Linked DNA regions of Thermogemmata fonticola. The protein of the gene in region 1 interacts with the protein of each later gene in a pairwise test. Links are inferred from orthologs where the notes say so. Each region holds a gene or a part of one and is shown in the gene's direction. Other genes may lie near its edges. The genes, in order: H0921_RS03010, dnaE and H0921_RS08020.

Region 1 (3,035 bases):
CAACGAGTTCACCTATGAACGGCTGGGCGATCCCGAAACCAACACCCGTATTGCCCAGTACGAGATGGCTTATCGCATGCAAACAAGCGTGCCGGAGTTGACTGATCTATCCAGAGAGCCGCAGAAAGTCCTGGAAATGTATGGGCCGGATGTCCATAAGCCGGGAACCTTTGCCTACACCGCCTTGATGGCGCGTCGCCTCGTCGAGCGGGGCGTCCGCTTCGTCCAGATTTACCACAACAACTGGGATCATCACAGCAATGTGGCCGGACGAATGCCCGACCAGTGCCGCGATGTCGACCAACCCTGTTGGGCGCTGATTCAGGACCTTAAACGTAAGGGATTACTCGATTCCACTCTGGTGATTTGGGGCGGTGAATTCGGCCGAACCATATATAGCCAAGGCGGCTTGTCCAAGACGAACTATGGCCGGGATCATCATCCCCGCTGCTTCACCATGTGGATGGCAGGCGGCGGTGTCAAAGGCGGAACAATCTACGGTGAGACGGACGATTTCAGTTACAACATCGTCAAAGACCCCGTCCATATTCGGGACTTCCATGCCACGGTCCTTTACCTACTCGGTATCGACCACGAGCGACTCACCTACCGTTACCAGGGTTTGGATCAACGCTTGACCGGAGTCGATGCCAAGGCGAATGTCATCAAGGCGATCATCGCCTGAACGCCATGTAGGTCCGACTGTTTTCAGGCCCCTCGTTTGCGGAACCCACGGGGGGTGTTTCCTGATTCCAAGACTTGCAGGCGTGTCTCGCCTCCTGTCTCCCCAAGGCCCAAAAGCTCCGCTTTCCATTCCTCCCCGAAAGACGAGTAGATTTGAGGCAAGTGAAGAGGCAATCCCTATGCTAAACTCCGCGAGCATGGAGCATGGGGAGTGGATTTATGGATTACGAGCGATTGCTAGCGGAGCGCAGCCGGCGCGTCGAGGCTTCGGGAATCCGGTCCATTTTTGAACTAGCGAAATCGCTAGCCGACCCCATCGATCTCAGCATCGGCCAGCCAGATTTCGATGTGCCCGAACCCATCAAAACAGCTGCTCAAGATGCCATCGCCGCAGGCCGCAACGGCTACACTTTGACTCAAGGCATTCCGGAGTTGCGAGACCGATTGCTCGCCCAGGTGCGGCGCCGATTTCCCGGCCAGCAGCGTGAGGTCCTAGTCACGAGCGGAACCAGCGGCGGGTTGTTCCTCGCCATGTTAGCATTGGTGGATCCAGGGGATGAGGTTATCACCACGGATCCCTACTTTGTCGCATATCCCAACCATGTCGCCCTCACAGGGGGGCGGTTGGTTCTCGTGGATACTTATCCCGATTTCCGCTTGGACCCTGAGAAGGTCGCCGCCGCCATCACCGCGCGCACAAAGGCCGTGGTGCTCAGCACTCCGGCCAATCCGACGGGTGTAGCCCTCGATGCCGAAGCAGCCCGTGGACTGGTCGAAGTAACACAGCGACGGGGAGTGATCGTCATTAGTGACGAAATCTATCGCGACTTCTTCTACGAAGGAAAAGCGGTCAGCCCAGCTCAATACGGCGACAATGTCCTCGTGATCGAAGGCTTCGGGAAAACTTACGGGATGACTGGCTGGCGCTTGGGTTGGGCTCACGGCCCCGCGCGATTGATCCAAGAAATGGCGAAACTCCAGCAGTTTACCTATGTGTGTGCCCCTAGCATGGTCCAATGGGCGGGCCTGACAGCCTTGGACACAGATATGTCTGCAATACGCGAGGCCTATCGGCGAAAGCGGGATCTCATGGTCGAAGGTTTGCGCGATTGTTACGAGTTGGTAGTTCCCCACGGAGCGTTTTATCTGTTCCCCAAAGTTCCAGGAGGCGATGCGACGGCGTTTGTCACTGAGGCGATCCGCCAGAAACTCCTCCTGATTCCCGGCAAAGTCTTCAGCCGCCGCGACACCCACTTTCGGCTATCCTACGCCGCACCGGATGAGGTCCTCCTGCGAGGAATTGAGGTGTTACGCCGTTTAGCCGATCGAGGAAGATAAGGAGAAGGGGATTAGGAGAAGCTAAAGGGAGCTATTGCGGGGATCGGGAACGAACCCACGGTGCCAACCTAGCTGCCAGGCCACTTGATAACATAAGTATCTTCCCACCTGCTGATCCGCATTTTCCTACCGTTCTTCCCCAGCGTCGTTCGGTATCCTCCTTGGTGAAACAGAGAGCAATTTCTGCGCTTTCTGCTTGCATGCGTGGATTCATGGGGTAAGGTTAGATAATGGGGTATGAGTTGGCCGGCTACTTCGCCCCGCTTGGAGCGAATGTTTAGCTCGTCCCTCTTTTTTACTTTTGGAGGTAATCTTGCTATGGCCGATTGGAAGAAACTTGCCAAGGAGGCACTCCTGGCCGATGGAAAAATCGACACTCGCGAAGTGGAAATTCTGCGGCGGTCATTGTTCGCGGACGCCCGTATCGACAAATCGGAGTTGGAGTTTCTGGCAGACCTACGCAAATCTGCCAAATCCACGGTCAAGGAGTTCATGAAGCTGTTCATCGAGGCGGTGAAGAACCACATGCTCGCGGACGGTGTAATTACGGACACCGAGGCAGCTTGGCTGCGGAAAACGATATTCGCGGATAAAAAGGTCGATGCGGATGAGATCGAGTTGCTTAAAGAGTTGAAGCGGTCGGCCAAGAAGACCTCGCCAGAATTTGACAAACTTTACAACGAATGCGTTAAATGAGACCTTGCGGCGGCCGAGCATTCAGAAGCCGTAACTATCTATCCGGTGGGGGTGCTGGAGTCCGCCGGGGGACAATTGGGTGAGTCCTGGCGCAGCGGGACCACTGGGCAGATAACATTGCTGATGGCCCCGCATGAGGCGTAAGCGTTAGCCAAGTATTGCATCATCATCCGCTGGGCGTTGTAGTACGAACCGTTGAGGGCGATCGCGGAGCGTTGGACTTCCGCAAAGGCCATCGGCCGTTTGTAGAAAAGCGGAGCGATGACATATTCGAGCTTGTCGTAGAGCGAAGCAGCCTCGCGCGCGGGATCGCTGGG
Region 2 (4,303 bases), on another replicon or contig:
GCAAACCCTGGGCCTCCCGCAGCACGCTCCCCACGGCAACCCCCGTCACAGCAGCGGCCAGCACACCTAACACTAGCAGGCGGGACAGCATCGATGGGTCTCCTAACAGGACACGGCAGCAAGGCGGTATATTCTTAACACACCTGACACAACTTGCGCCCCGCAAAAGGGCCAAAAAATTACTGCATTTTATAGCCGCCCCACCAACAGGAAAATGATTCTGGACACAGTGACCTGAATCCCCGTTATCTCCTCGCATCGGCATCACCGCTAGCATTGGCACGATTCGGTCCTCACGGCCGGGGGAACGACTCCCCCCTCGCCGAATGACATTCCCCCCATCGGAGCCGAAGGGTATAACGCGCCAATGTCAGGAGCGCGATGGAGTATGGAAAACCCCCTCACCTTGACGGGAATCCTGAGTATCTTTTGGAGGAATTTGACCATCGGAGCGAGAGGGTGACCCCAGCCGGGAGGAAACCGGGAAGATCCGAGGAAGGTCCGAGAGGGTCGGGAGGAAATCATGGCCGGCCGGTCCTTTGTCCATTTGCACCTACATACGCATTACAGCCTGCTCGACGGCTTCAATCGCATTCCGCCGCTCGTGGAACGGGTCAAACAATTGGGTATGAACGCCTGCGCGATCACAGACCACGGCAACCTTTACGGGGCCATCGAGTTCTACCTGGAATGCCGCAAGGCCGGGATCAATCCGATCATCGGCTACGAAGCCTATCTGGCACCGGGAAGCCGCACGGATCGCAGCGCGCGCAGCGAAATGGGCGCCGCCACCCACCTGACCTTGCTGGCCAAAAATACGACCGGCTTCCGCAACCTCATCAAGCTATCCAGTCTGGCGTTCCTGGAGGGATTCTATTACCACCCCCGCATCGATCGGGAGCTGCTGGCGGAATACCACGAAGGGATCATCTGCCTGAGCGGATGCCTGGCGGGGGCGTTCAACCAGTACATCCTCCAGGAAAAGCTGGACGAAGCGGAGAAACTGGCCGCCTGGTTCCGTAAACTGTTTGGCGAGGACTATTACATTGAGTTGCAAAACAACGGCCTGGAGTTACAGGATCGCTGCACAGAAGCCGCGTTAGACATCGCCCGCCGGCTGGGGATTCCCACCGTGGCAACCGCCGACGCCCATTATCTATGCGCCGAGGATGCCCTCGCGCATGACGTGCTCTTCTGCATCAACACGCGCCGTACCCACGATCCCCGCCGCCGCCAGTATCCGGAGGGCCGCTTCCGCAGCCCCTATTATGTGCGCAGTCCGGAGGAGATGTACCAACTCTTCCCCGGACTGGAAGAGGCCGTGGCCCGCAGCCAAGAGATTGCCGATCAAGTCGATATTCAACTGGACTTCGGCAAGAGGCACTTCCCTGTTTTCACGCCGCCAGAGCAAAAGACACCGGAGCAGTATCTGCGCGAACTCTGCGAAGCCGGCCTGCGGCAGCGCTATGGCGACCCACCGCCTTCGGCTGCCCAGCAACGCCTGGAACACGAGTTGAACATCATCTGCCGCATGGGCTTTGCCGGTTACTTCCTCATCGTCTGGGACTTCGTTCGCTATGCGCGGGAGCAGGGAATCCCCTGCTCGGCGCGCGGTTCGGCCTGTGGGGCTATCGTCAGTTATGTGCTCTATCTGAGCCATGTCGATCCTCTGGGATACGACCTGCTCTTCGAGCGTTTCCTCGACCCCAACCGCAGCGAAGCCCCGGATATCGACATTGACTTCTGTCAGGACCGGCGGGAACAGGTCATCGAGTACGTCAAGCGAAAATACGGAGCGGAGTCAGTCGCTCAGATCGGCACGTTCGGCACACTGGCCGCCAAGGCTGCGCTCAAGGACGTGGGGCGAGTGCTGGGAGTGCCCCTGGAACGGGTCAATCAACTCTGCCAGTTGGTGCCCACGCGCGGAGCCATCACGGCGAGCCTGAGCGAGGCCCTGGAAAGCCCCGACTTCCGCCGGGAATACGATTCCGATCCCCAAGTGAAACAACTGGTGGATATCGCCCTGAAACTGGAAGGGATCAATCGCAACGTCGGCACGCATGCCGCCGGGGTGGTCATCGCGAATGGACCGATCATCAACTATGTGCCCGTCCAGCGCGTCGTCCGGCGGACCGAGGGCGAGGAAACCGATGCCGCCGAGGCTGGTGACATCGCGGTGACCACGCAATGGGAAATGACCGTCCTGGAAAAGGTCGGCATGCTGAAAATGGACTTCCTCGGCCTGCGGACCCTCACGCTCATCGATAACACCATCCGCCTGATCAAGCGAACCAAAAAAATCGATATCAACCCGTATGACATTCCGCTCAACGATCCCAAGGTGTATCAGATGCTCCAGCGGGGCGAAGCGAAGGGCGTGTTCCAGTTCGAATCGGAAGGGATTCGCGAGCTGCTCAAGCGGATGAAGCCGGACAACATCCGCGACATCATCGCCTCCACCGCTCTGTACCGCCCCGGCCCGCTCGAAGGTGGACTCGTCGATGAATACATCGAATGCAAACATGGGCGGAAACAACCGACCTATCTCCATCCGGTCATGGAGGAGATTCTCGGCGAAACCTACGGCGTCATGGTTTATCAAGAGCAGATCATGCGGCTGCTCAACCGCCTGGGTGGCATCGAGTTGTCCAAAGCCTACGCCTGCATCAAGGCCATCAGCAAGAAGAATAAGGAAGTGATCGAGGCCCGGCGGGGGGAGTTCATCCGCGGAGCCGTGCAAAAGGGCCTGTCCGAGGAGCAAGCCGCCCGCATCTTCTCCTTGATCGAAGAGTTCGGCAAATACGGGTTCAACAAATCCCACAGCGCTGCGTATGCCTTGGTTTCGTACCAGACCGCCTATTTGAAGTGCTACTATCCGGCCGAATTCATGGCGGCCCTCCTGTCTTCGGAAATCGACGATGGCAACAAGCGGGATATACTGGTGGACCACATCGCGGAAGCCCGCCGCATGGGACTGAAAGTGTTGCCGCCGGATATTAATCGCGGCCGGGCTGATTTCGATGTCGAAGGGGAGGAGATCATTTTCGGCTTGACGGCGATCAAGGGCTTAGGCCGGGGGGCAGCGGAGGAGATCGTCCAAGTCCGGGAGAAGGGGGGCAAATTCCGCGGCCTATTCGACTTTTGCGAACGGGTGGACCGGCGCATCGTGCCGCGCTCGGCAGTGGAGCGCTTGATCAAGGCGGGGGCCTTCGATGCCTTCGGCCGGCGGGCCGCTCTCTTTGCCGCATTGGAACGGGCGTATCAGGCAGCGGAGGAGAAGGCCGCCGATCGCCGCCGCGGGCAGAAAAGCCTCATCGATCTGCTACTCGACTCCCCCGCTCCCGCGGCAACCACCAACGGCTCCGCCGAGAAACATCTGGGAACCGTCCACGCCTCGGAGGAATTGCCCGATGTACCCGAATGGACGGAAACCGACAAACTCAAGTTCGAGAAGGAAGCCCTGGACTTTTACATGTCCAGCCATCCGCTTGCCCAGTACGAAGAGCAAATGCAGCGCTTCCGCAGTCACGAGTGTGCCGACTTGTTCAAAGCCAAGGCCGGCACCGAAGCCCGCGTAGCTGGCATGATCGTGGACCTTGCCGTGCGCACCGCCAATCGAGGGCGCAATGCCGGCCGCAAGTATGCCACCTTCCGGATCGAAGACTTCACCGGCAGCGTGCGTTGCGTGCTCTGGTCCGACGAATACGCCCGCTACCGCGACCTCGTCGTCCCCGACGCCGTTTATCTCTTTGAAGGAGTCCTGAATCAGGCGCCGGAGCGGGCGGAACCGGACTTCCAAATCAAACGCATTCTCACCCTCGACGAAGCCCGCCGGGAATACACGAAAAGCCTCGTGCTGCGGATGCCCTACGCCGACGACCCAGAAATCCTGCGCAAACTGGACGGCTTGCGCCTCGTCCTCCAGCGGTATCGCGGACCATGCCCCGTCTATCTCGTGATCCGCGACCCCTGGGGTAAACAAGCCCATCTCCGCCTCGGCGAGCAGTATCGGATCGACCCAGCTCAACTGCCCATCGAGGAAGTCGAAATGATCCTGGGCAAAGGTACCGTGGTCTTCTCCCGGTAAATCATCTTCAGCGAGGGGTAGACAGACGGCGTCTTCAGGAACAGCAGACTAGCTGCACCATCACCGTCGGCTAGGTGTAACTAGATTCTCTGGGGGTGGGGACTGAACCCGCGAGGTGTTTCCCCAGATTAGCAGAGCGGCCCGGCAGGGAACCCCCAGAGAACTTGGTTGCACCCGTTTCCTCGGAGCATCGACTCGACCGTTCAGCAAGTTCGC
Region 3 (3,123 bases), on another replicon or contig:
GCAGCAAAGTCCCCCTCAAAGGCAACCGCACGGAAATCGCCGACGAACAGTACATTATCGAGTCGATCCTCAAGCCACGGGCCAAAGTCGTCGAGGGCTGGGAACCGATCATGCCCTCCTACGAAGGGCAGGTGACGGCTGAGGACCTGGCGGCCCTGGTCCAATATATCCGCAGCCTCAAGCGCGGCACCACGCCGGACCGCACCGAAGACTTCCCGGTCCCCGTGGGCGCTCCCACCGAGCGGCCTGAACCCATCTCCCCAACTAAGGAAAAGAAGTGAGAAGGGAGGACGGCAGGAAAAAAGAATTGAGACAGAAACACCGGAAGACAGGGAACAGACGAGGAGCAACCCCAAGCCCCCCGCTACCTGATCCTGGAGCGGGAGCGGAGAGAGCCGCGGAGGACACGCCTGGGGACCGCGACACAGGAAGGCTGGAGTTGCTGCTACCTTTGTTCAGGCAGTCCGACAAATGCGGTCCGGTCCGGCTGACATGGGGAATACGTGAGGGAACGACGCAGGAACGACTGCGAAATTGAGGAACGATAGCGAAACGAAGGGAACCGCGCCCCTTACCGGGAGCGGCATAGCATAGCGAGGGACTGATCGATGAGCGCTACCACCGTTTGGGCTACTCCCACCACTACTCCGCCTCCGGAACCTCCTCCGGCGGAGCCGAATTATCTCAATCACAACTACAGCATCTGGTCGTGGCTGTTGACCACGGATCACAAGCGGATCGGGATTCTGTACTTGATCTCGATCACGCTCTTTTTCGTGGGAGGGGGAATCGCCGCCGGTGTCGTGCGGCTCAATCTGTTGGCACCCAATGGGGCCATTGTCACGGAGGACGTGTACAACCGGGCGTTCACGGCGCACGGGGTGCTCATGCTTTTCTTCTTCCTGATCCCTGCCGTTCCTGCGGTGTTCGGCAACTTTTTCATCCCGATGATGATCGGGGCGAAGGACCTGGCCTTCCCGAAGCTGAACCTGGCGAGCTGGTACGTGTTCATGATCGGGGCGGCGTGTGCGGCCTGGTCTGTGCTGGTTGGCGGCATCGACACAGGCTGGACGCTCTATCCGCCGTACAGCACGCGAGCCAGTCAGGCTAGCGTCATTCCCGGCGTGCTGGGGGCCTTCATCTCCGGCTTCAGCTCGATCATGACCGGCCTCAACATCATGGTGACGATCCACAAGATGCGAGCGCCCGGACTGACGTGGAACCGCCTGCCGCTGTTCGTTTGGGCGCTGTATGCCACCAGTCTGATCCAACTTTTGGCCACGCCGGTGGTAGCGATCTCCCTGGTCTTGATCATGGTGGAGCGGGCTTGGGGCGTCGGCATCTTCGATCCGAGCATCGGCGGCGACCCGCTGCTGTTCCAGCACCTGTTCTGGTTCTACTCGCATCCGGCGGTGTACATCATGATCCTGCCAGGGATGGGAGTTATCAGCGAGGTGATCACCTGCTTCAGCCGCAAAAACATTTTCGGTTACGCAGCGGTGGCCTGGTCGAGCATGGGGATTGCGGTGGTCGGCTTCCTGCTCTGGGCGCACCACATGTTCGTGGCGGGGATCAGCTTCTACGCGGCCCTGCTCTTCAGCTTCCTCAGCATGCTGGTGGCGGTGCCGTCGGCCATCAAGGTGTTCAACTGGACGGCGACGCTTTACCGCGGCTCCATCACCTTCCAGGCGCCGATGATCTTCTCGCTGGGGTTCATCTTCCTGTTCACCATCGGCGGGCTGACCGGTCTGTACCTGGCCACCTTGGGCACGGACATCCACCTGCACGACACCTACTTCGTGGTGGCCCACTTCCACTTCGTCATGGTGGGAGGGATGGTCATGGCGTACTTCGCTGCCCTGCACTACTGGTGGCCGAAGATGTTCGGGCGCATGTATTCCGACTGGTGGAGCCGCGTCGCCGCCATGATCATCATCGTCGGCTTCTTCCTGACCTTCATTCCGCAGTTCGTCATGGGCTACCACGGCATGCCGCGCCGCTATCCGAACTATCCCGCGGAGCTGCATATTCTCAACGTGATGTCCACAGCGGGCAGCTCCATCCTTGGCCTGGGCTATTTGCTCCCCGCGATCTACCTGACTGTGTCGCTCTTCAACGGTCCCAAGGCGGGAAGCAATCCCTGGAGCGCGACCGGTTTGGAATGGCAGACGCCCAGCCCGCCATCGATCCATAACTTCGAGGAAACCCCGGTGGTGGTCTGCGGACCTTACGAATATGCAATTGGCGTCGATCAAATGGGGCGGCCCTTGCCGGAAGGACCGGGAGAAGGCGGACCGATCGATCCGGCTTCCCACGCCGGCCACCCCTACCCCGCGGGACCAGCCCCCAAGGAAACTGAAGTGGTCGGGTGATCCTCCGAAAGCCCCGCTGCTGGCCGAGGATGACCCCAGACCCTAGCCCAGGGCTGCTGCCGGACCGAAAAAAGCCACACATAGCGTCGGCGGGCAGTCCCTAGGGTTTCTGGAACAACAGAGTTTCTGGGATAATGACCTGAACCCGGTTTCGGAGAACAACAACCTCCCGGTTTTCTGAGATAGCAAGCCCGAATTGTCCCCGATAGCAAGAAGGAGAGCAACGTTGTCGGCCCACACGCATAGCTCAGTGCTCAAGCACCACTTCGATCACCTCGAGCAGCAGCATGCCTCAGAACGACTGGGGATGTGGATGTTTTTGGCCACGGAGATTCTCTTCTTCGGCGGCCTGTTCGGAGCCTATACGGTCTACCGGCTCTACTACCCCACCGAGTTCGAGTTTGCCAGCTCCAAGCTCAACCGGGTGATTGCGACGATCAACACGCTGTTTTTGATCACCAGCAGCATGACCATCACCTTCGGCATCCGGGCGGCGAAGCTGGGGGACCGCGCGGGGTTGATCCGCTATCTGGTGCTGACCCTGCTTTTGGGCGGGGCCTTCATGGTGATGAAGGGGTTCGAGTACAACGCGGACTTTGAGGAGCGTTACGTCCCCGGCACGCTCTTCCGCAGCGAATACAATGCGGCCTTCGAGGCGGTCTTTCCGACCAGCCCGCTGCAACCGCCGCTGAGCAAGGAACAGGCCAAAGCTTACTTCGAGCAGGATGCCCAGAGCGCCCACCCCAAGCAT

Evidence for each region.
Region 2: the proteins of H0921_RS03010 (region 1) and dnaE interact in binary tests that used the Escherichia coli proteins (3 or more experiments, as listed by UniProt). The link is inferred for Thermogemmata fonticola from one-to-one orthologs.
Region 3: the proteins of H0921_RS03010 (region 1) and H0921_RS08020 interact in binary tests that used the Escherichia coli proteins (3 or more experiments, as listed by UniProt). The link is inferred for Thermogemmata fonticola from one-to-one orthologs.

The regions. Positions count from the first base shown.
Region 1 is NZ_JACEFB010000001.1:829,739-832,773, reverse strand. The notes cover bases 80-2,962. They hold H0921_RS03010 (pyridoxal phosphate-dependent aminotransferase), read left to right. Parts: upstream 80-903; coding sequence 904-2,022; downstream 2,023-2,962. Other genes in these bases: glgP (alpha-glucan family phosphorylase), read right to left, coding at 2,757-2,962; H0921_RS03005 (TerB family tellurite resistance protein), read left to right, coding at 2,341-2,718; H0921_RS03015 (DUF1501 domain-containing protein), read left to right, coding at 80-685. Also shown: more of H0921_RS03015, read left to right, coding at 1-79; more of glgP, read right to left, coding at 2,963-3,035. UniProt on the Escherichia coli protein: Shows aminotransferase activity with methionine and histidine as substrates, and to a lesser extent also with phenylalanine.
Region 2 is NZ_JACEFB010000008.1:129,307-133,609, forward strand. What follows is about bases 137-4,287. They hold dnaE (DNA polymerase III subunit alpha), read left to right. Parts: upstream 137-523; coding sequence 524-4,087; downstream 4,088-4,287. Outside these bases: H0921_RS11800 (YncE family protein), read right to left, coding at 1-91. UniProt on the Escherichia coli protein: DNA polymerase III is a complex, multichain enzyme responsible for most of the replicative synthesis in bacteria. This DNA polymerase also exhibits 3' to 5' exonuclease activity. The alpha chain is the DNA polymerase catalytic subunit.
Region 3 is NZ_JACEFB010000004.1:155,501-158,623, forward strand. The notes cover bases 20-2,990. They hold H0921_RS08020 (cytochrome c oxidase subunit I), read left to right. Parts: upstream 20-608; coding sequence 609-2,372; downstream 2,373-2,990. Other genes in these bases: coxB (cytochrome c oxidase subunit II), read left to right, coding at 20-281; H0921_RS08025 (cytochrome c oxidase subunit 3), read left to right, coding at 2,599-2,990. Outside these bases: more of coxB, read left to right, coding at 1-19; more of H0921_RS08025, read left to right, coding at 2,991-3,123. UniProt on the Escherichia coli protein: Cytochrome bo(3) ubiquinol oxidase is the terminal enzyme in the aerobic respiratory chain of E.coli that predominates when cells are grown at high aeration.